Regions from separate parts of the Arthrobacter sp. 05T45 genome, predicted to be linked through region 3. Evidence: predicted binding sites of a transcription regulator. Region 3 holds the regulator's gene; each other region holds the start of a gene.
The links. Region 3 encodes LexA, which represses DNA repair genes until DNA is damaged. Its sites were predicted from a motif close to TCGAACANNTGTTCGA; they were not measured.
Positions count from the first base shown of each region.

Region 1: AC1DGD_RS02945 (LexA family protein) is a predicted target of LexA. The motif match lies at 3,728-3,743, and genes of this name have one in related genera.
Region 2: ruvA (Holliday junction branch migration protein RuvA) is a predicted target of LexA. The motif match lies at 5,108-5,123, and genes of this name have one in related genera.

Region 1 covers NZ_JBFTKI010000002.1:60,199-67,644, reverse strand. The annotation lists gene AC1DGD_RS02970 (dihydrofolate reductase family protein) at 1-140, shown strand, start outside; gene AC1DGD_RS02965 (DUF5808 domain-containing protein) at 166-438, opposite strand; gene AC1DGD_RS02960 (histidine phosphatase family protein) at 1,459-2,151, shown strand; gene AC1DGD_RS02955 (DUF3090 domain-containing protein) at 2,176-2,730, shown strand; gene AC1DGD_RS02950 (SCO1664 family protein) at 2,730-3,497, shown strand; gene AC1DGD_RS02945 (LexA family protein) at 3,757-4,188, shown strand; gene AC1DGD_RS02940 (Y-family DNA polymerase) at 4,197-5,495, shown strand; gene AC1DGD_RS02935 (hypothetical protein) at 5,540-5,857, shown strand; gene AC1DGD_RS02930 (hypothetical protein) at 5,864-6,244, shown strand; gene AC1DGD_RS02925 (NmrA family NAD(P)-binding protein) at 6,391-7,329, shown strand.
Region 2 covers NZ_JBFTKI010000009.1:13,213-20,658, forward strand. The annotation lists gene secF (protein translocase subunit SecF) at 1-756, opposite strand, end outside; gene secD (protein translocase subunit SecD) at 757-2,532, opposite strand; gene yajC (preprotein translocase subunit YajC) at 2,637-3,059, opposite strand; gene ruvB (Holliday junction branch migration DNA helicase RuvB) at 3,274-4,398, opposite strand; gene ruvA (Holliday junction branch migration protein RuvA) at 4,391-5,035, opposite strand; gene ruvC (crossover junction endodeoxyribonuclease RuvC) at 5,161-5,739, opposite strand; gene AC1DGD_RS11055 (YebC/PmpR family DNA-binding transcriptional regulator) at 5,789-6,544, opposite strand; gene pdxT (pyridoxal 5'-phosphate synthase glutaminase subunit PdxT) at 6,548-7,249, opposite strand; gene AC1DGD_RS11065 (MurT ligase domain-containing protein) at 7,353-7,446, shown strand, end outside.
Region 3 covers NZ_JBFTKI010000005.1:52,129-59,574, forward strand. The annotation lists gene AC1DGD_RS07660 (histidinol-phosphate transaminase) at 1-1,058, opposite strand, end outside; gene AC1DGD_RS07665 (LysM peptidoglycan-binding domain-containing protein) at 1,127-1,531, opposite strand; gene lexA (transcriptional repressor LexA) at 2,049-2,798, shown strand; gene AC1DGD_RS07675 (ATP-dependent DNA helicase) at 2,912-5,062, opposite strand; gene hflX (GTPase HflX) at 5,055-6,653, opposite strand; gene AC1DGD_RS07685 (class I SAM-dependent methyltransferase) at 7,217-7,446, shown strand, end outside.

The sequences.
Region 1 (7,446 bases), on a different contig from region 3:
AACTGCGGCTCCACATTGCGCCCATAGTTTTGGGAGCGGGCGAGCGGTTGCTGGACGGCGTGACGGACCTCAAACTTGAGCCCACGGACGTGAGCGGTTCCCGCCTCGTCACCCACGTGCGCTATCGGGTAATCCGCTGACAGGCTGACCCTTAGTTCTCGGAGGTCACTCGCCGGACGCTGGGGCGCCCGCGGCGCCGTCCAGAAGCATCGCTGACCTTGGATTGCCGAAGTTGAGCGTCCACCCCAGTCCGAACCGTCGCGGAACCATCAGCGAGTGGTCTTCGAGGTTGATGTAGACCAGGCCACCGCGCCAGTACTTGTCGTCGTCCCGGTGGGTCAGCACTGTGTCCTTCTCACCCTCATCGCGCTCGCGGTTGTTCCTGGCCAGGACCACGACGGCAACCACGACGGCGGCCGGGATCGGGAGCGTGACCACCAGTCCCGCCTACTGCCCACGGCGTGACCGTCCCGGTCCACATCAACGGCGACGAGCCCAGCATCCCCACGTCGATCATCGCGACCAGCCCGAGGAGCGCTTTGACGCCCAGTGACATGTACTGCCGGTACCAGCGCGCCGAGGCCAGCGGGCGCGCCGGGTCGAGGTCGGGCCGGCTGTGGAAGGTGGCCGCCGCGAGACCCACTAGCAACCCGGTCACACCGGTTTGCACGAACACCTGAGAGAACGCGGAGTCCACCGACTTGGCTGCCAGCCGGTTGGGAGCGCCGTTCGCGCCCTGGTGGACCGCGAGCGCGTCGGGCATCGACGGGTAGCTGCCCGGCATCTTCGCGATTCAGGTCCTCGGACCCGACCACCCAGACCTCCAGCCCACCGACCGCTGGCGTGTAACTCCTCTCGATGCTGGGCGGAGGCTAGTGACTGCGGACAACCTCACCGAGTGGTGGACAGCCCCTCCGCAAGCCCCACCACAAGAGGATCTAATCTTCCTGCGAGAAGCCAACGCGGCCCTCCTGTCCAAGTGGGCCTGACCAAAGCGCCACCATGGTCCCAGGACTGCTTCTCATCAAAATTTGACGATCGGCATTCTGTCCGGACAACGAAGCATCCCCGTCGAACCGCGAACCATCTGACCGCGCTACTTGACGTTGCCGGAACTGTCTCTTTCCATGCACGAAATGGGGCCAGCGATAACCGTCCTACGGGGGCCAGAATTACTTGACGCAACCACTCTGAGAGGGCGGGAACTACTGGATCCGGCGCGGAGCGGGTACCGGACGTCCTCCATGCGGGGGGCGGTTTCGGCCGGGGGTTCTGGCTGTCCCGGTTCCGCCGGTTTTGCTGCGTCGGCCATGAGCTGTTCACTGCGTGCCGAGTCCGTCTGGGCGGCTTTGAGCGCGTCGGCGCGCCTGAAGAGTTCCGCCAGGGCTTTATCTGCCTGTTCGGCGCGCGACCCGGTACGGTGCACACCGCCGTCGATCGGGTGGTTAGGCTGGGTGGATGGCGACAGTTATTCTCGTGCGGCACGGCCGCACCACAGCCAATGCCACTGGACTGCTGGCCGGGCGGGCCGTCGGCGTCAGCCTGGACCAGATCGGGCGCGACCAGGCGGCTCTGACCGGAGACCGGCTCGCGGCCGTGCCCGTAGTCGGGGTGGTGTCGAGCCCTCTTGAGCGTTGTCAGCAGACCGCCCAGCTCATCCTCGATCGCCAGGCTGGCACGCCGTACGCGCCGGTCGATCTCGATCTCACCGAGTGCGATTACGGCCAGTGGCAGGGCCGCACGCTCAGTGATCTCGCGACCGAGGATTTGTGGCCGGTTGTGCAGTCGCAACCGTCCGCCGTCGTCTTTCCCGGCGGTGAATCCATGGCCGCGATGCAGGCTCGGTCGGTGGCAGCGATTCGACGCCACGATGCAGCCTTCGAAGCCGAGTACGGGCCAGGGGCCGTGTGGGTGGCGGTGAGTCACGGTGACATCATCAAGTCAATCCTCGCCGACGCGCTCGGCATGCACCTTGACCTGTTCCAGCGTATTAACGTAGGCCCCGCCTCCGTATCGATCGTGCGCTACGGCGCTAGTCGGCCGAGCGTCTACGCGACCAACACCGACGCGGGTGACCTGTCGTGGCTGTCGAACGGCATCCACTCTGGCGATGCGCCGGTGGGCGGCGGTGCAGGGCAAAAGGCGCCATGAACCTCATGTGCCTAAAATACTGACATGCCTACACGTGTTCACGAGTTTGCCTGGCCTGATCGAATCGTCGTCGGCACCATTGGCCTTCCAGGGGCGCGCACGTTCTACCTGCAGGTGCGCGCAGGGACGCAGATCGTGAGTATTGCCCTGGAGAAGCAGCAGTCGGCTCTGCTCGCGGAGAAGATCGACGAAATTCTCGACCAGCTCATCACCGTCGAGGGCAACCCCTTCAGCGTTCCCACGAGCACTCCCATTGAACTTGTCGACAATGACCAGCTCGAGGCCGTTCAGGAGCAGTTTCGCACCGGCGCCATGAGCTTAGGTTGGGACCCAACCACGGCCCAGGTCGTAATAGAGGCCTACCCCATCGCCGATGTCGATGCTGATGACAACGAGGAACCGCTTAATGAGGGCGGCGCTAACGAGTCCGAAATGCTGCTGGTGCGAATGCCGGTCGGCACCGCCCGCGCATTCGCCAAGCGCACCCGTGAGATCGTGGGCGCCGGGCGTCCGACGTGTCCGCTCTGCGGTTACCCCATAGACGCCGACGGGCACATCTGCACCCTTCCCGAGGTCTGATGCCAGCGCCGGACCTAGTGACCGCCGAGCTGACGCTCACCGGCCGCATCACGACGGCTTCAAACGCTACATTTCTGGGCAGCATCGGCGACGTGGTGGTCGTCTATAAGCCGATAGCAGGCGAAAGTCCGCTGTGGGATTTTCCCCACGGCACCCTGGCTCACCGGGAGGTGGCCGCCTACCTGGTCTCGCAAGTCTTAGGCTGGGACGTGGTGCCGCGCACCTGGCTGCGCGATGGTCCTTTGGGCGAAGGAATGGTGCAGCTCTGGCAGGAGCAAGACCCCGCCCAAAGCGCCGTGAACCTGGTCGCGACGGACCAGGTGCCGGAGACGGGCTGGAAACATGTTCTCGAGGGACGGGATGAGAACGGACGGATGGTCGCCCTCGTTCACGAAGACTCGCCAGCGCTCAGACGCATGGCGGTGTTCGACATGGTCGTCAACAACGCCGACCGCAAAGGCGACCACATTCTTGCCATGACGGACGGACACCGGCACGGCGTGGACCATGGGCTCACCTTTCACCGTGACCACAAGCTGCGCACGGTGCTGTGGGGATGGCTGGGAGACGCTCTGACCGCCGAGGAACGCGACGGCATCGATCGTGTCAGCGAAGGACTGCACGGTGGGCTGGGCCGAAACCTGGCGGACTTGCTCAGCGCCGAAGAAATCGCATCGCTCGCCGCGCGCTGCGCACGGTTGCGCTTGGCAGGGCGGTTTCCGGCTCCGAGCGGTGAGATGTCGGCGGTGCCCTGGCCGCTGTTCTAAGGGAATTGCGGCTCAACTGTCAAAATTTGGCTGCCCAAACGCCGATAACAGCGCCTACGCTCAACCAAGCCCGCAGGCCCCACCTTCCGCAGACGACGCGCCGAGCGTCCCATATACAGCACCCCTTCAGTCAGGTGTTGCGATGTTGAGGAGAAACCGCGCTGCCCACGCAGCCGAGGGATATGGGCAGAGTCCAACTTTTGTCGGCCCATCCGGCTACACTGAATGTATCGAACATATATTCGAATAAGGGTGTGTTGTGGGCGTTGTTGTCGGTCCCCGCGTGATAGACGCGGGCATGTCGTTGCTGTCGGTGCTGATCTCTCCGGTCCCCGTCGCGGCCGGGTATCCATCGCCGGCGCAGGACTACTTTGATGGGCGGATTGACCTGAACGAGCATCTGATCAAGGACATCACCAGCACGTACGTCGTGCGGGTCTCCGGAGACTCGATGGAACGCGCCGGCATCAGCGACGGGGATGAACTGATCGTCAACCGGGCCGTGGAACCCAAGGACGGGTCCGTAGTCATAGCCGTCCTGGACGGAGAATTGACCATCAAGCGGCTGCGGATCACGGCCGCCGGCGTCGTGCTGCAGGCGGAGAATCCGTCCTACCCGGACATCCGCGTTCCGTCCCTGTCGGATCTGGTCATCTGGGGCGTCGCGACCCGCTGCCTGCACCATGTTTGAGGCACACCATGTCTAAGCCCTCCCCGATGCGGCGGATGCCGCAGATCGCGCACGTGGATGTGAACTGCTTCTACGCCTCGGCCGAGCGGGCATTCGACCCGTCCCTCGAAGGCCGGCCCGTCGTCGTACTGTCCAATAACGACGGGTGCGCCGTCACCCGGTCCCCGGAAGCCAAGGCTCTCGGCATCGGCCTCGGTGAACCATGGTTCAAACTCGCCCCGCGGGCGAAGGAGTGGGGACTTGTTGCCCTCTCGAGCAACTACGAGCTTTACGGGGACATCAGCGCCCGGGTGATGGAACTGCTGGGCCGCTACAGCGCTTGGTTGGAGGTTTACAGCATCGACGAGGCCTTCCTGGGCGTCAAAGGCGCGCCGGAGGACCTGCTGGTCCTGGGCCAGACCATGAAGGCAGCCGTGCGGCGCAACGTGGGGGTTCCGGTCTGCGTCGGGATCGCCGGGACCAAGACCCTCGCGAAACTGGCCAACAAATGGGCAAAGCACAACCCGGCCTTCGACGGGGTCTGCCACTGGGACTCCGTGCCCGCCGCCACCAGAGAAGCGCTGATGGGCCGGCTGTCTGTGATCGAAATCTGGGGCGTCGCGACGCGCCTGACCAAACGCCTCAACGCCTTAGGGCTTCAGTCCATCCTTGACCTGTCCCGGGCCGACCCGGTGATGATCCGGGACCGCTTCTCCGTGGTCATGATGCGCACCGTCCTGGAGCTGCAGGGCACGCCGTGCATCCCGATGGAGGAAGAACGGATCGGCCGGGACCAGCTCATCTTCTCGCGCTCCTTCGCCACCCCCATCACCACCGCCGCCGGCATGCGGCAGGTCCTGTCCGTCTACGGCCAGCAGGCATCGGCACGGCTGGCCAAATACAGCCTCCAGGCCAAGGTCCTCACCGCCTTCGCCGGCACCTCGCACTTCAACCCGAACGACACCTCCTACCCCTCGGTGTGCGTGCCGCTGCCGATGCCCACCGCCGATCCCGTCCTGCTCACCCGGGCCGCCCACGCCCTCCTGCCCCACATCCAGGAAGGCATCAAATACGCCCGGGCCGGCATCATGGTCACCGACCTGCGGCCCACCGGCAACCAGGCACCGCTGGCCCTGTTCCAAAATCCGCACGAGGAACGCCACATCGGAACCCTCCTGGAAGATGTGACCCGCCGATACGGGCGCGGCTCCATCGGCCTCGGCCACGCCGGCATACGGGGCGGGCCGGACTGGACCATGAAACGGGACATGCTCTCCCCCCGCTACACCACCCATTGGGACGAACTCCCCCTCGTCAAAGCCGCCTAACGCCAACACGCCCCCGCAGCACCGCACCACGAAAGACCACCCCCATGACCCTCAGCACCGAAAACCCCACACGAACCCTTGACCTTCAAGTCCGGCTCGACCCGGCAGGCAAGCCCCTTGCCATCCGGCACGACGGACGGATCTGGCTTGTCGATCCGGCCACCGAATCCCGGCACTGGATCGGCGGTGACGCCGGGCGGGGCACCCGATGCACGGCCGCCGCTGGCGCCAACCCGGCCGGTACCGAATACTGGCGCGTCGAGGCCCGGCTGGGGGCTAATTCAGCGCTGCGCACCTTCACGCTGCGCCGGAATCCACGCTCCGTCCAGTGGCTCCTGGACGACATCAGCGACGGCGGCTAGGCAACGGTGACACTGAACCGTCAGCCGATCAACGACCAGATCTGGGCGGGGATCAGGGAAGAATTCACGCTGCCCGCCCTGGAACAGGTCCGCCGCCGCCTCGCCGAACTGATGGACGACCCCGACCCTGTAATGCAGCAGCTCGTCCGCGTCTTCATCGACGACGGCACGTTCTGCCCGGGATTCCAATTCGTCGCCGGCGGCCACCTCCACCCGACCGTCGTCGACCTCTTCCAGCGCGCCATAGAACTGAAGGTTCCGCACAACTACTTCACGGCCTGGATGGTTACACCCTGCCGGGAACTCGGCGGGTCCCGCCCCGTTGACCATCTGAAAAGCGGCCGCGCTCCCCTGTTTCGCGCGCTGGAATCCCACCGCTGGCAGTAGAGGCCGACCCGCGAACCGACGTCCAACGGTTCCGCTGATCAGTCCGGCCCGGGATGCATTGAGTCACACGCGGGAATCGCAGCTGCCCTGCCGTTGGTAGTCTTTAGCCCACCATCCCTTTCCGCCCGACACTTGAGGTGCGAACCATGATCCCGACGACTCCCACTCCGGGCACTGTCCTTCTGGCCGGCGCCACCGGCGATCTCGGCGGGCGTATCCTGCAGAATTTGGTCGCCCTGGGGGCCACCGTTCGGGTCCTGACACGGCCTGGGACCAGCACGGAGCGCATTGCGCAGCTCCGCGCCCAAGGCGTCGAAGTGATCCAGGCGGGCTACGACGATCCGGTGGCCCTCCGAAGGGCCTGCGCGGATGTTGACTGCGTAGTCTCCGCGATCAACGGCGTGGACAGCGCAATTTTCGACGCCCAATCGCGCTTGCTGGAGGCGGCGGCCGCGGTGGGCGTACCGCGTTTCATCCCTTCCGATTACTCCATCGATTACCGCGGAATCCGCCCCCGAAGCAACCGGAACTTACAGTTCCGCCGAGACTTTGCACAGCGGCTGGATGCCACCGAAATCCGGGCCACTTCCATCCTCAATGGCGCCTTCACCGACATGCTCTCCGGGCAGGCTCCCATGATCCTGTTCTCGCGGCGTCGGGTGCTCTTCTGGTCCGACGCCGACCAGGTGCTCGACTTCACCACGAAGGATGACACTGCCTCCTACACCGCCGCCGCCGCCCTCGACGAGCGGGCGCCCCGCGTCCTTCAGATCGCCGGAGACCAGGTCACGGCAAGGACCCTGGCAGCCACCATGTCCGACCTGACCGGAACGCAATTCGGGCTCCTCTACGCGGGCAGCGTCGGCTCCTTGACTGCTATGAGCCGGGCCGTCAAAGCCCTCATGCCGGCCTCTGACAAGCCGTTCCCGCCGTGGCAGGGCATGCAGTACTTCGCCAGCATGTTCAGCGGCGACGCGACCCTGAACTACGTCAGCAACGACCGGTACGGGAGCCGGACGTGGACCACCGCCCGGGACGTCCTGGACCAGCACGTTCAGCAGAGCTCACCGGCCCCGGTCCCCTAGCCTGGGGGTTGTTGCACGGACAAGCCCCGAACCCCTAGGGTTCGGATCATGGCCGCGCCCGGGGGACCCGCTCGTTATGGATTGCACACGACGCCGACACTGCTGTCCGTAGTATGC
Region 2 (7,446 bases), on a different contig from region 3:
GGTGTTGATGGACCGGACCAGGGTCTGGTTGATGGCGAGGTTGACCTCTTCGGCGAAGGTCCGCCGGGTGGAGGCCTGCATGTCCGAGGTGTTCTCCCGGATCTTGTCGAACACCACCACGGTGTCGTACAGCGAGTAGCTGAGCACCGTGAGGAAGCCGATGATGGCCGACGGCGTTACTTCGAAGTCGCTGAGGCCGTAAACACCGGCGGTCACGAACATCGTGACCGCCATGCCGACAAGTGCCGAGAGCGACATCTTCCAGGTCCGGAAGTAGAGCGCCATCAGGACGGCGGCCAGGCCCACAAAGATTGCCAGGCCCATCAGCGCCTGCTTCGTGACGTCCGCACCCCAGGTGGGGCCGACGAAGGTCGAGGTGACTTCGTTATCGGTCACGCCGTAGGCCTTGGTGAGGCCTTCCTTAATCTGCAGCGTCTCGTCGTCGGAGAGCTTGTCCGTCTGGATGCGCATGGTGGTACCCGCGACGTTAGCCACGCGCGGCACGGATCCCGACACGACGTCCTTGACGGCCTTCTCGCCGAGGGAGGCCTCGGTGGTCTTGACGTTGGAGACCGTGAACTCGGAGCCGCCGCGGAACTCGATGCCGAGGTTGAACCCACCCTTGGCGACCGGGATCAGGATGGAGAGGGCGACGGCGATCCCGGCAATCAGGAACCACAGCTTCCTGTAGCCGACGAAGTCGTACGAGCGCTTGCCCGTGTACAGCTCATTGCCGAATGTTGAGAAGTTGACCATTTACTTGCCCTCCTTGGACGCGCTCTTGGAGGTACCGGCGAGCTGTGCCTGTTGTGCCTGATCCTGCTTTTCGGCGAGGCGGCGTTCTGCAATGGTCATCCGGCGTTCTGCCTCGGCGGCGGCGCCGGTGTTCTTCGCGCGCACCACTGCCACGGGCTTGTCCTCCGGGGTACGGACCCGGCCGGCACCGCGGTACAGCGGGACGGCGCCGAGGCGCTTCGGGTCCAGGCCCGAGAACCGGTGGCCTTCGCCGAAGAACTTGGTCCGCGCCAGCAGCTGCAGGGTGGGGTGGGTGAACATGAAGACGACGATGAGGTCGGCGATCGCGGTGAGGCCGAGGGTGAACGCGAAGCCGCGGACGTTGCCCACTGCCACGAAGAACAGCACGACGGCGGCGAGAAGGTTCACGGCCTTGGACGCGAGGATGGTGCGCTTGGCCCGCTTCCAGCCGTTTTCGACGGCCGAGACCAGGCCGCGGCCTTCGCGGAGCTCATCGCGGATGCGTTCGAAGTAGACGATGAACGAGTCGGCTGTCTGGCCGATGGCCACGATCAGGCCCGCGACGCCGGCGAGCGAAAGCCGGTAGTTTTCGGTCCAGCCGAGGATGGCGATGGCCAGGAACGTCAGCACCCCGGCGATCACGAGGGATGCCACGGTCACGAGGCCAAGGGCCCGGTACTGGAACAGCGAGTAGACAAACACCAACAGGAGGCCGATCACGCCGGCGAGCATACCCATGCGGAGCTGCTCACCGCCGAGGGTTGCCGAGATCTGCTGTTCGCTCTGGATTTCGAAGCTGATCGGCAGGGCACCGAAACGGAGCTGGTCGGAGAGGGCCTTGGCCGACTCCTCGGTGAATCCGCCGGTGATCTGCGGCCGGCCGTCGGTGATGACGGCGAGGGAGCGCGGGGCGGAGATGACCTGGTCGTCCAGGACGATTGCGAACTGGGATTTCGGATCCGAGCCGGTCTGGCCGCCGCCGGCGGCGTAGAACTGGTACAGGCGCTCGGTGATTTCCTTGAACTTGGTGGTGCCCGCGTCATCGAACTGGATGTTGACGGCCCATTCATTGGTCACGGCACCCTGGGCGCCGCGCTGCAGCTGGAACGAGGAGGACTTGATGTTCGAGCCCTTCACCTCCACCGGACCGAGGATGTACTTGATGGCCGGCGACTTGGCCGAGGCCGGCTCGCAGGTCACCAGCGGCTTGGTCGGGTCGGAGCGCTGCTGCTTGTCCTGGGAGGGGTTGTCGCAGTCGAGGGCCTCGAACTGCTTGTAGACCTCGGGGGTAATCCAGTTCTCGTCGCTGCTGTTGGCGGGCGCGGCTGTCGGCTTCGGCAGCTGGGCATCCGGGGTCCTGGAGGCGGCGGGGACCGCTGCGCCGGGGCCGGTCTGGATGACCGGGCGGAAGTTCATGTCGGCGGAAGCCTGGATCAGCGCACGGGTTTCCTTGGCAGGGGTTCCCGGGAGGCTGACGACGACGTTGCGGCCGGACTGCGTGCTGATTTCCGCTTCCGCGACGCCCGAGCCGTCCACGCGCTGGCGAATGATCGCCACGGCCTGGTTGAGCTGGTCTTCGGTGATACCCGAACCGCCCTCAACCTTGGGCGCCAGGATCATCTGGGTGCCACCTTCAAGGTCCAGTGCGAGCTTTGGAGCCCAGCCCGCCTGGCCGGCCATCGTGCCGCCCGCCAGGACAGCCGTCATGGCGGCGATGATTACGCCAAGCCAGACCAGCATCCTGATGGCTGAGTTTTTGGGGCCAGTTCGTGCCATTGTCGATCTTTCTATTATTTACGGCGGATCCGCCGGCGCGGGCTCTGGGCCCCGCCGACGGATGCCCGCAACCGTTGCTTCGCGGGATAGCTCAGGTAGGCAGACTAGCTGTCTTTTTTGCCTTCGTCGTTGAGGCGGCGCAGGGTTTCCTCGGGCGTTTCGGTGCGCGGCGCGTCGTGGACGGGGGCGCTGGCGTCGGTCCCCTCAGCACCCAGCTTCTCGGTGGTCAGCGAGGACGCGTCGTCGGGAACGACCGTGGGCTCCTCGGCGGCGACAACCGGCTCCACAATTTTGGTGACGGCCTGGCGGTGCACCGTGGCCGTGTTGCCCGGGGAAAGCTCAAGCGTGACCTTGTTCTCCGCTTCGTCAATGTCGACGATCCGGCCGAACAGCCCGAAACTCGTCATGACCTCGACGCCCGGGCCGAACTTCGACTGGAGCTGCGCCTGCTGCTGCTGCGTTTTCTTGTTGCGGCGGAACATCATGAAGACGAACACGCCAAGCATCACGAACAGGAGAATTGTCATTAGATCCAAGGGGAAAGTTCCGTTCTGTACTTGCATAGCTGTTTTTCAGCAACGTCCGTTTGCTCCTGACGGCGCGGGCAGGGGTCTGCGCAGCAAACTGGCCGCGAGACCGTCCCCCAGACCGCCGGCGGCTACCTGCTCTCCGCCCACGGAAACAAAACCCGGACGTGCCGAGCGTCATACCAGTCTAAAGGGAAAAGCTGAAAGAACGGTGCTAGCGGCTGTTTCGGATCCACTGAGGATCGGTTTCTTCGCCGAGATCCCCACCGGACCCGCCGATCGGGCTCTCGCCCGGCTCGTCGGCCTGGAACAGTTCCAGCGGGTCCTGGCCGAAGGCGCCGGCCGGAATGGCGAAGCCCAGGTGCGTCCATGCCGGCGCCAGGGCTATCCGGCCGCGCGGCGTCCGGCCCAGGAGTCCTTCGCGCACCAGATAGGGCTCGGCGACCGTTTCCACGGTCTCCGTTTCCTCGCCGACGGCGATCGCGAGCGTGGACAGGCCTACCGGGCCGCCGCCGAACTTGGTGATGAGGGCCTCGAGAACGGCACGGTCCAGCCGGTCCAGGCCCCGCTTGTCCACCTCATACATGTCCAGGGCCGCGGAGGCCGCCCGCGCGTCGATTTGCTCGATGCCGTGCACGAGTGCCCAGTCCCGGACCCGGCGCAGGAGCCGGTTGGCGATGCGCGGCGTGCCCCGGGACCGGCCGGCAATCTCGCTGAATCCGGCGGAGTTGACCTTCAGGTCCAGCAGGCCGGCGGAGCGGCGCAGGACCAGTTCCAGCTCCTCGACGGAGTAAAACTCGAGGTGGCCGGTGAAACCGAACCGGTCCCGCAGCGGGCCGGGAAGGAGGCCGGCCCGCGTGGTGGCGCCGACGAGCGTGAAGGGCGGCAGCTCCAGCGGAATGGCCGTGGCGCCGGCGCCCTTGCCGACGACGATATCGACGCGGAAATCTTCCATCGCCATGTACAGCATTTCCTCGGCCGGCCGGGACATGCGGTGGATTTCATCCAGGAACAGGACCTCGCCCTCAGAGAGTGAGGACAGGATGGCCGCAAGGTCGCCCGCGTGTTGGATGGCCGGGCCGCTGCTGATCCGCAGCGGAACGTTCATTTCGGCGGCGATGATCATGGACAGTGTGGTCTTGCCCAGGCCGGGAGGGCCCGAGAGCAGCACGTGGTCCGCGCTGCGCCCACGCATGCGCGAGGCCTCCAACACGAGGGAGAGCTGCTTGCGGACCCGGTGCTGGCCCACGAAGTCGTGCAGGTTCTTGGGCCGCAGGGCGGCTTCGATGACCCGCTCCTCCGGTTCCTCTCCCCCGGCGACGATCGACGGCTCAGCCACGCGCGCCTACCCGGTTCCCGGCGCGGGCGCCGTCCTGGCCCAGCCAGCGCAGCGTCGCGCGGAGAATCTCCGCCACATTGCCGTTCGCCGCGAGGTCCGGGGAATCGGCAAGGGACTTGTCGATGCTGGCCGTGGCATCCTTTTCGGACCAGCCCAGGCTGGTCATCGCGGCCACCACCTGCGGCTTCCAGACGGATTCGGCGGACACGGCCGCGACAGGCGCGCCGGCGGTGCCGTGCGGCACAAGCTTGCCGGCTAGTTCGAGCACGATCCGGCCGGCCACCTTCGGTCCGATGCCGGGGACCTTCGTGAAGGCCTTGCCGTCGCCGGAGTGGGCGGCCACCCGGATGGCTTCGGGCTCGTGGACGGCCAGCACCGCCAGTGCGAGGCGGGGACCGACTCCGCTGACGCTGAGGAGCACATCAAACACCTCGCGTTCGTCATCGCTGGCGAAGCCGAACAGGGTCAGCGAGTCTTCCCGCACGATCAGGGACGTGAATAGCTTTCCCTCCTCACCCACCCGGAGGCCGCTGAGGGTCTGCGGTGTGGCGTTGACGCTCATGCCGGCGCCGTTGAGGTCGATCACGGCGGAGGACAGGCCAACATGCGCAACGGTTCCACGAAGAAAACTGATCAAGGCCGGGCTCCTGGTCTAACTGGCGTCTACAACTGGGTGATGAAAGAACGTACAGCCGGGCACGCCGGCTATCCGAACATATCTACGAATACCCTACCAAGCCCCGCGGCGTCACAGCCGGACATTCAGCGCGCACGGCGCGCTTTTGCCTCCGCGTCCGCCCACGCCCGCTGCGCCGGAGTGAGGGACTGGCTGCCCGGCCCAGTCGTGGCTACGGCGGCCCCGCTGCCGGCCCGCCAAGCGTGGGTGATGGCCAACGCAAGGGCGTCGGCGGCGTCGGCAGGGCGCGGAGGCGCGTCCAGCCGGAGGATCTTGGTCACCAGCTTGGTGACCGCATCCTTGTTCGAGGTCCCGCTTCCCGTCACGGCTGCCTTGACCTCGGACGGGGTGTGCAGAGCCACCGGGATGCCACGGCGCGCGGCGGCCGCAATGACCACACCGGAGGCCTGCGCCACCCCCATGACCGTGCTGACGTTGAGCTGGGAAAAGACCCGCTCCACGGCGAGGACCTGGGGTTCGTAGCGGTCCAGCCACTCGTCGATGGACGTGGCGATGACCAGCAGCCGCTGGTCCAGGCTCTCCTCGGGTGAGGTGCCCACAACGCCGAAGGCCACCAAAGTGGCCCGCCGGTTCCGCTCGACGTCGACAACGCCGATCCCGCAACGGGTGAGGCCCGGGTCGACCCCCAACACGCGCAGCGTCACGGTTGGGCCGTCAAGACCGGGCCCCAAAAGTCACGTTTGGGTGAGCGGGTCACTCGGCTTCCAGTGCGGCCTGCACTTCGTCGCTGAGGTCGGCGTTGCTGTACACGTTCTGGACGTCGTCGAGCTCTTCCAGGGCGTCCACCAGCTTCATGAACTTCTTGGCGGCATCAAGGTCCAGCGGCACCTGCATGGACGGCACAAACTCGGCCTCGTCGGTGTCGTACTCAATGCCGGCTTCCGTGAGGGCATCGCGGATGGCCTGGAGGTCGGTCGGCTCGGAGTGGATCTCGAAGCTGTCGCCGTTGTCCTTGACTTCCTCGGCCCCGGCATCCAGCACGGCCATCAGGACGTCGTCCTCGGCCAGGCCGTTCTTCGGCAGCGAGACGACGCCCTTGCGGGAGAAGAGGTAGCTGACGGAGCCGGGATCGGCGATCGTGCCGCCGTTGCGGGAGATGGCGAGCCGGACCTCGGAGGCGGCACGGTTCTTGTTGTCCGTGAGGCACTCGATCAGCAGCGCGGAACCCTGCGGGCCGCGGCACTCGTACATGATTTCGGTGTAATCGACGACCTCGCCGGTGAGCCCGGCGCCGCGCTTGATGGCGCGGTCGATATTGTCAGCGGGCACCGACGTCTTTTTCGCCTTGGTGACGGCCAGTTCCAAGCTGGGGTTGCCGGAGAGGTCGGGGCCGCCCATGCGCGCGGCGACTTCGATGTTCTTGATCAGCTTGGCGAACGACTTGGCCCGGCGGCTGTCAAGGATGGCCTTCTTATGCTTGGTCGTCGCCCATTTGGAGTGGCCTGACATGCTTTACGCTTCTCCTCTGATCATTCGAATAAACAGTTCATGCACGCGCTTCTCCCCCGTCACTTCCGGGTGGAAGGAGGTGGCCAGCAGCTTGCCGGAACGCACTGCAACAATTCTAGCCGTCCCGTCCAGGGATTCGGGGTGGCCGGCTTTGGACGGTTCCACCTGAGCAAGGACTTCGACGCCGTCGCCGACGCGCTCCACCCAGGGCCCGCGGATAAAGACGGCGTGGACCGGGGCCACTGCCCCGCCCGCGGCGCTGAACCCTAACCCCATGAAGTCCAGGTCCGTCTCGAAGGACTCGCGCTGCCGGCCGAAGGCGTTGCGGCGCACGGTGATGTCGAGTCCGCCGAACGTCTGCTGCGGGTTTCCGGCCAGGTCCTTGGCCGGGTCGGCGATTTCGTCCGCCAGCAGGATCATCCCGGCGCACGAGCCGTAAACGGGCAGGCCGGCCTGGATGCGTTCGCGCAGCGGATCCCGGAGCCCGAAGATCCGGGAGAGCTTGTCGATCGTGGTCGATTCGCCGCCGGGGATGATGAGCCCGTCCAGGCCGTCGAGTTCGGCGGGACGCCGGATCCCGACGCCGGCGGCGCCGGCGGCTTCCACGGCATGCAGATGCTCCCGGAAATCGCCCTGCAGCGCCAGGACGCCGATCCGGAGCCCCGTTCCCACGCGGGATTCAGGGGAAAAAGAGGGGGTGGTCATCCCCACAGCATAATGCTCTGCGCCTGCACGGCACGCATGGAAGACGCATGCAACGGCACCGGGCGTCCGGGTTCCATGCCGCTGCTGGGATATATTACAGAGCATGCTTTACTTCAGCGTTCCGCTCGGCAAGTTCGTCCGCCGGGTCTCCCGGCTCAGGGGCGGAGGCTCGGCCCTCCCCGGGCTTGTGGTCGAAA
Region 3 (7,446 bases):
GTTTCTGTCTCAGTGCCGGCGGTGACGCGCAGGTGCCCCGGAATACCGACGTCGCGGATGAGGACACCGGCGTCCAGCATGCGCTGCCAAACCTCATGGGGGTTCTCGAGGCCGCCGAAGAACACGTAGTTGGAATCAGACGCGGCCGGGGTCAAGCCCAACCGCGTCAGTTCCGACACGATCCGGTCGCGCTGGCGCTTGATGTCCTCGACGTCCGCCATGAGCGCCTCCCGGTGGCGCAGGGCAGCCAGGGCCGCAGCCTGGGTGATAGCGGAGAGGTGGTACGGGAGACGGACCAGGCGCAGGGCATCCGCGACCTCCGGGGCCGCGGCCATGTAGCCGAGCCGCGCACCCGCGAGGGCGAAGGCCTTGCTCATGGTGCGCGAGACGATGAGCCGCTCCCGGCCAGGCAGCAGGGTGAGGGCACTGGGCGTGCCGTCGTGGGCGAACTCGTGATAGGCCTCGTCGACGATCACGATGGTCTGGCTGGCCTCGCCGGCGTCATAGACTGCCTCGACCACATCAAGGCCCAGCCCCGTGCCGGTCGGGTTGTTCGGGGAACAGAGGAAGACAATGTTGGGCTGAAGCTCGCGGACTTGCTGTGCCGCTGATTCCGCACTGAGCCCATAGTCGGACGCGCGGGCCCCGACGACGTACTCCGTATCCGTGCCGGAGGCCAGCAGCGGGTACATCGAATACGTGGGAGGGAACCCGAGGGCCGTCCGGCCAGGGCCCCCGAAGGCCTGGAGGATTTGCTGAAGGACTTCGTTGGAACCATTCGCGGCCCAGATGTTCTCCGCGTCCAGCCCATGGCCAAGGTATTCGGCGAGGGCTTCGCGCAATTCGGTGAATTCGCGGTCCGGATAGCGGTTCAGCCCGGCAGCGGCGGCGCTCACGGCTTCGGTAATCGCGGCGCGGACATCGGCCGGGACCCCATGGGTGTTCTCGTTGACGTTGAGCAGGATGGGGACGTCCAGCTGCGGCGCGCCATACGGACGCAGGCCACGCAGATTGGTTCGGAGGGGCAGTCGGTTGAGGCGCTCAAGCTGGTCAGTCACGTGACCAGTTTAAGTGGTAGCGGGACGGGCGCTGAAACTGTGACGCCCGCGACGGCACCCGGGGGTGGCTACTTGGACGGAACAAACAGTTGCTGGCCCGGCATCACACGCGCGGCGTCCAGATTGTTCAACTGCACGATATCGGCCACAACATCGCGGGGATCGCGCTCCGGGGCCACCGACCCGGCAATGGCCCAGAGGGACTCCCCCGGTTGGACTGTGACGGATACGGTCGGCGTCACCGAGAGCTGGTCTGCGGAATCTGCCGCTTTCGCGGGAGCGTTGAGGAATCCGCTGAAGGACAGGATGAACGCCGCCAGCAGAATCAGGGGGACGCCGAAAAAGACGAAGCGTCCGCGCCGGGTGAGCCGAAGCGGCGGCTGCTTGGTCCGGCCGCCGGAAACCGCGGCGGCGGCTCCTTGCTGCGCCCGCGACTGCGCGGAGCCGCGGCGCCTGGCGTTGAGCGGGTACACGTTGCCGTGACTGGAACCGCTTTGGGCGAGGCCGCCGTGTCCGATGCTGCGGCGATCCGCTGCGCCACCCGGACCAACACCACGGTGGCGGGTCGTGACGCCCTGAATGTTAGTGCCGTCAAACGCGCTTGAAACTGACATGAACTGAGCCCTCCTGGACCATAAGTTGCCGCCCGGCGTACTCACGTACTCGCCGCCAACCGGCCGAACCTTCGAACATAGAACCGAACATTGCCTGCGAACCTAGATCGTCCGAATCGAACACATATTCGAATCTTGCTGGTTCTGTTTTAGCACTTACTAACGAACGATGTCGAGACTCGCTAGAACAAATGTTTGAAAAAGGTCTGCGGCTGGCCTATTTTTGAGGGACAGGACAACCACTTTCGAACTCCCACTTTCGAACTAACAGTGGGAATTCATTCGTAGTTGATCAGCAGGGTCTGACATTTCAGGCCGGAAGTTCCCGGTGACAGCAGCCACGGCAGCCGGGCGGAACGGAAAGGCGTTGGCGAACATGGCAGCACAAGCCACCGGCGGCAGGGCCACCCCACGGAGCCCGCAGCCCGCCCGGGCCCCCAAGAGCCTCACCGTCCGGCAAAAGAAAATCCTGGAGACCATCCAGCGGTCCGTCACGGACAAGGGCTACCCGCCGTCCATGCGCGAAATCGGCGACACCGTCGGTCTCGCCAGCCTGTCGAGCGTGACCCACCAGCTCTCCCAACTGGAAAAGCTCGGCTACCTGCGGCGCGATCCGAAGCGGCCCCGGGCCATGGAAGTACTCATGCCGCTGACCCTAGACGAGGGGGCCACACCGATATCTGGTATCGAGAAGTCCAGCCCCTTGCGGGCCGTCGGCGGCCTGTCGGTAACCGAGCTCGCCAGCGCCACTGACACGGCAATGGTGCCGTTCGTCGGACGCATCGCCGCCGGCGGGCCGATCCTCGCGGACCAGGTGGTGGAGGACGTCATGCCGCTGCCCCGCCAACTCGTGGGCCATGGCGAACTCTTCATGCTCAAGGTGGCCGGCGACTCGATGATCGACGCCGCCATCTGCGACGGCGACTGGGTGGTTGTCCGCCGCCAGGGTGATGCCGTGAACGGCGATATCGTCGCCGCCCTGCTGGACGACGAAGCCACGGTCAAGACCTTCCGCCAGCGGGACGGCCACACGTGGCTGTTGCCGCAAAACACCCAGTACGAGCCCATCCTGGGCGACCACGCCGTCATCATGGGCAAGGTCGTATCGGTACTGCGCTCCCTCTAAACTGCGCTCACTCTAAACTGCGCTCCCCTTAGCCATCCCGGGCCATGCCGCCAGTTCGGAGCGGCCACCCCGCGGCCGATTTCCGGCGCAGGGTGACGGCCCCGGTTTGGGACTTAAGCTTTCGCGGAGTCTTTCGCCAGGCGCTTCAGGGCTGCCATGGCTATCGATGAATCGGTGGTGGGCCAGAACGGCGGCAGCGCGGCGCGCAGGAAGCCGCCGTAACGCTCCGTGGAGAGCCGCGAATCCAGCACTGCCACCACGCCCTTATCCGAGGTCGAGCGGATCAGCCGTCCGGCGCCCTGCGCGAGGCGGATGGCGGCGTGCGTGGCCGAGACGGCCATGAAGCCATTGCCGCCGGACTGGGCCACGGCCCGCGAACGTGCCGTCATCAGCGGGTCGTCCGGCCGCGGGAAGGGAATCCGGTCGATGACCACCAGCCGGCAGGACACGCCAGGGACGTCGACGCCCTGCCAGAGGGACATGGTGCCGAACAAACACGTGTCAGGTTCGTCGGCAAACTGCCGCACGAGCGCCGTCATGGTCGACTCCCCCTGGCACAGGATGCTGAGGCCCAGCCGGGGCCGCATGGCCTCGGCTGCTTCCTCTGCGGCGCGCCGCGAGGAGAACAGGCAAAGGGCGCCTCCGCCGGAGGCGCGGATCAGCTTCTCGAGTTCGTCCAGGGCCTCGGGGGACGTTCCGCGGCCGGGTTTGGGCAGGTGCCTGGCTACGTAGAGGATGCCCTGCTTCGGGTAGTCGAACGGGGAGCCGACGTCGACGCCGGTCCAGCTCGGGGCGCCGTTGCCAACCAGGCCCAGGCCGCCGGCGGCGGGTTCGAAGGCAGCGCCGATGGCCAGTGTGGCCGAGGTGAGGATGACGGTGTGGTCCGCGAACAGGCCCTCGCGCAACCGCCCTGCGACGCTCAGCGGGGCAACGTTGATCAACGCCGGCGCGCTCTCGTCCGGCTGGGAGTAGCCCTGCGCCGGGTCGAAGCTGCTGTTGCGGGAGAACCACACGACTTCGCGGTTTTCGCGCGCGGCCAGGAGGCGTTCACAGAGCTCCAGGATGACCATGAGGCGCGAGCGGGCCAGCTGCCGTCCGCCGTCCGCCGACACGGAGCTGTCCCCCTTGGAATCGGACAGGGCGGCGCGGCACGCGTCGCGCAGTTGGTCGATGCAGTCCAGCTGCTCGCTGTTCAGGCCGTTGGGCATCAGCCCGCTGGGGACGCCGTCGATGGCGAGCTCCAGGTGGGCGGCGGCATTGTTCAGCGCATCCACGGTGATGCCCGTGTGCTTCCGGGCCCCGGACGCGGCGGCGTGCACCATCGCCACGGAGAGCTGGCCCGAGACCGCGCCCGTGACGCGGTCCTGAAGTTCGTGTGCTTCATCCACCACGACGACGTCGTACTCCGGCAGGACCGCCAGGCCTTCGAAGGCACTGACGGCGAGCATGGCGTGGTTGGTGACCACGACGTCGGCATCGGCGGCGTTCTGCCGTGCCAGTTCGCTGAAGCATTCGGCCGCGAGCGGGCATTTCTGCGCGCCGAGGCACTCCATGGAGGTGACCGAGACCTGGCGCCAGGCCCGGTCCGTGACGCCCGGCATGAGCTCGTCGCGGTCCCCCGTGGCGGTCTCCTCGGCCCATTCGCGCAGCCGGACAACTTCCTTGCCCAGCTGGGAGGACGGCCCGCCAAGTGCGGCGGCGAAGTGCGGCACGGACGTGTCCTCGCCGAGGGAAAACAGCTGTCCCTCGGAAGGTTCTTCGGACGGGAAGCCGCCCTCGAGTTTGTGCCGGCAGACGTAGTTGGACCGGCCCTTGACCAGGGCGACCTTGACGGGCCGCTCCAGGGCAGGGGTGATGGTCTTGAGCAGCCTGGGCAGGTCCCGGCCCACAATCTGCGTTTGCAGTGCCAGGGTGGCGGTGGAGACTAGGGTGGGTTTGTTGCTGGTCAGCGAATGCGCGATCAGCGGAATCAGGTAGGCCAGCGACTTGCCGGTGCCGGTGCCGGCCTGGACCAGCAGGTGATCGCCGCTGTCTATCGCGCGCGCCACCTGCCGGGCCATTTCGTGCTGGCCATCGCGGCTCTGCCCGCCCATGCCGGACACGGCACGGTCGAGCAGCTTAACAACAAACTCCTCGCCGGCCGCGCCGGCAACCGAACCGGCGCCGGTGTCGGCGTCGGCCGGCCCAGCGTCAGCTGGTTCGGCGTCGGCTGGTTCGGCGTCAGCTGGATCGGCGTCGGTCCTGGTCACCGCAGCCTCAGTCATTGCTGATGAAGGGATCCAGTTCGGCGGCGAGTCCTTCACGCACCATCACCACGGCACGGGTCCCGGTTTCCTCGTGGTCGAGGCTGAGGATCTCGGCGTCGCTTTCGTGGAGCTTGCTGATCAGATCCCCGCGGTTGTACGGGATGAGCAGTTCAAGCTTCACGCTGGGCCGCGGAATGCCGTCGCTGATGGCCTTGAGCAGTTCCGGAATGCCTTCGCCGGTGCGGGCCGAGACCACCACGTGGCGCGGCTCGCGCTGCTTGAGCCGTTCGACCACGAACGGGTCAGCGGCGTCGGCCTTGTTCAGGACAATGATTTCCGGAACCTTGCGCGCGTCGACTTCGCTGAAGACCGTCCGGACAGCCGCGATCTGGCCTTCCGGATCCGGGTGCGAGACGTCCACGACATGCAGGATCAGGTCAGAGTCGGCGACCTCTTCCAGCGTGGAGCGGAATGCCTCCACGAGCTGGGTGGGCAGGGAACGGACAAAGCCCACGGTGTCGGCCAGGGTGTATCCCAGCCCGTCAGCGGTTTCGGCCTTGCGGACGGTGGGGTCCAGGGTGGCGAACAGGGCGTTTTCCACCAGCACCCCTGCGTCGGTCAGCCGGTTCAGCAGCGAGGACTTCCCGGCGTTGGTGTACCCGGCGATGGCGACAGAGGGCACGGCATTACGACGGCGGTTGGCGCGCTTCGTTTCCCGGGCAGGCTTCATAGCGGCGATTTCGCGCCGCAGCTTGGCCATCCGGGTGCGGATCCGACGGCGGTCCAGTTCGATCTTGGTCTCACCGGGACCACGCGAGCCCATGCCGGCACCGGCGCCGCCCACCTGGCCACCGGCCTGGCGGGACATCGATTCACCCCAGCCGCGCAGGCGCGGGAGCAGGTATTCGAGCTGGGCGAGCTCCACCTGCGCCTTGCCTTCACGGCTCTTGGCGTGCTGGGCGAAGATGTCCAGGATCAGCGCTGTACGGTCAATGACCTTGACCTTGACGATGTCCTCCAGCCCGCGCCGCTGGGACGGGGCCAATTCGGCGTCAACGACGACGGTGTCGGCGCCGGTGGACATCACGATGGCTTTCAGCTCCTGTGCCTTGCCGGAGCCTAGGAAAGTCCCGGGATCGGGCTTGGCACGCCGCTGGACGAGCCCGTCGAGGACCTCGGAGCCGGCCGTCTCAGCGAGGGCGGCAAGTTCACGCAGGGAGTTCTCCGCGTCCGCGAGGGTGCCCTCGGTCCAGAGGCCGGCCAGGACGACGCGCTCAAGGCGCAACTGCCGGTATTCGACCTCGGTGACGTCTTCGAGCTCGGTGGACAGGCCGGCCTTGCGGCGCAGTGCGTGCCGTTCCTCAAGGTCCTGCTGGTCGCCGTCGAAGTTGGTGTACACCTCGTCCAGGCGGGAGATGGCCTGCGCCTTGCCGAGCACCGACGTCGGGCTGCTGGTGCCAGCACCGGCGGCGGTGCCATGGCCGGTGCCGCCGCCGCGGCCTGGGGCGGGGGTGTCCTTGGAAAGGATCCGGTCGATTACAGCTTGAATCTCTTCAGGGCTCATGTCCTGGGCTGCTGAATCGGGTCCGGTGTTGGGGTGGCTGGTCATGGTCTCCTTTAAAGGTTCGGCTCTTTCAGAATAGTGCCGATTGTTGCTCTGTGGGGCGGTATTCGCGCTGGGCTGACGGCGGGGGGTCATGCGGGCCTCCTGGAATGCCTGCGGCAACGGCGCCGGGGCGGGGCTGGTTCTGTGCGGAGCGGTGGCTGGGTGAACGTAGAGGCGGCTAGGGCGCCTGGCTGCGGGGACACTGGCTGTGTGGGCGGTGCCGGTGCAAACACGTTGAGGTAGGTGCCTCCGCCACGCCGGGCCCGGGAGCGGGACCGGGAGCACGGTGCCCGAAAAACGGTGCCAGCAAGACACGGTGCCTGGGAAGATGGCTGGATTCCAAGTGGTGCGGGCGCCCGCGGGTGAGAAAACTCACCCGTGCAATGGCGCACTCAGCGGAAGGCGTTTACCTGCGTCGCTACGGAGCCCCTCGGCGTCCCTGACAAGGACGGGACGGGACCCGTGCCGGCTACTTGGAGATCAAGATCATGTTTTGTAGCGTAGCAGACGCCGGCGCTCCCACCCGGTTTCCCATACGGGCTGGCCGCGAACTAATCTGGCCCATTATGGAGTCTGCACACTATTTCAGCGCCCAGCCGGCCGGGCCCTTTACCCGTAAGCCGCTCACTGTGGATCTTGCCGGTGAGACGCGCCGGCTGCAGACGTCCTCGGGGATCTTCAGCCCGGACGGGATCGACAAGGGGACGGCCGTGCTCCTGGCCGACGTCCCGGCGCCGTCGCCGCAGGGCAACCTGCTGGATATCGGCTGCGGCTGGGGACCGATCGCCCTGACCAT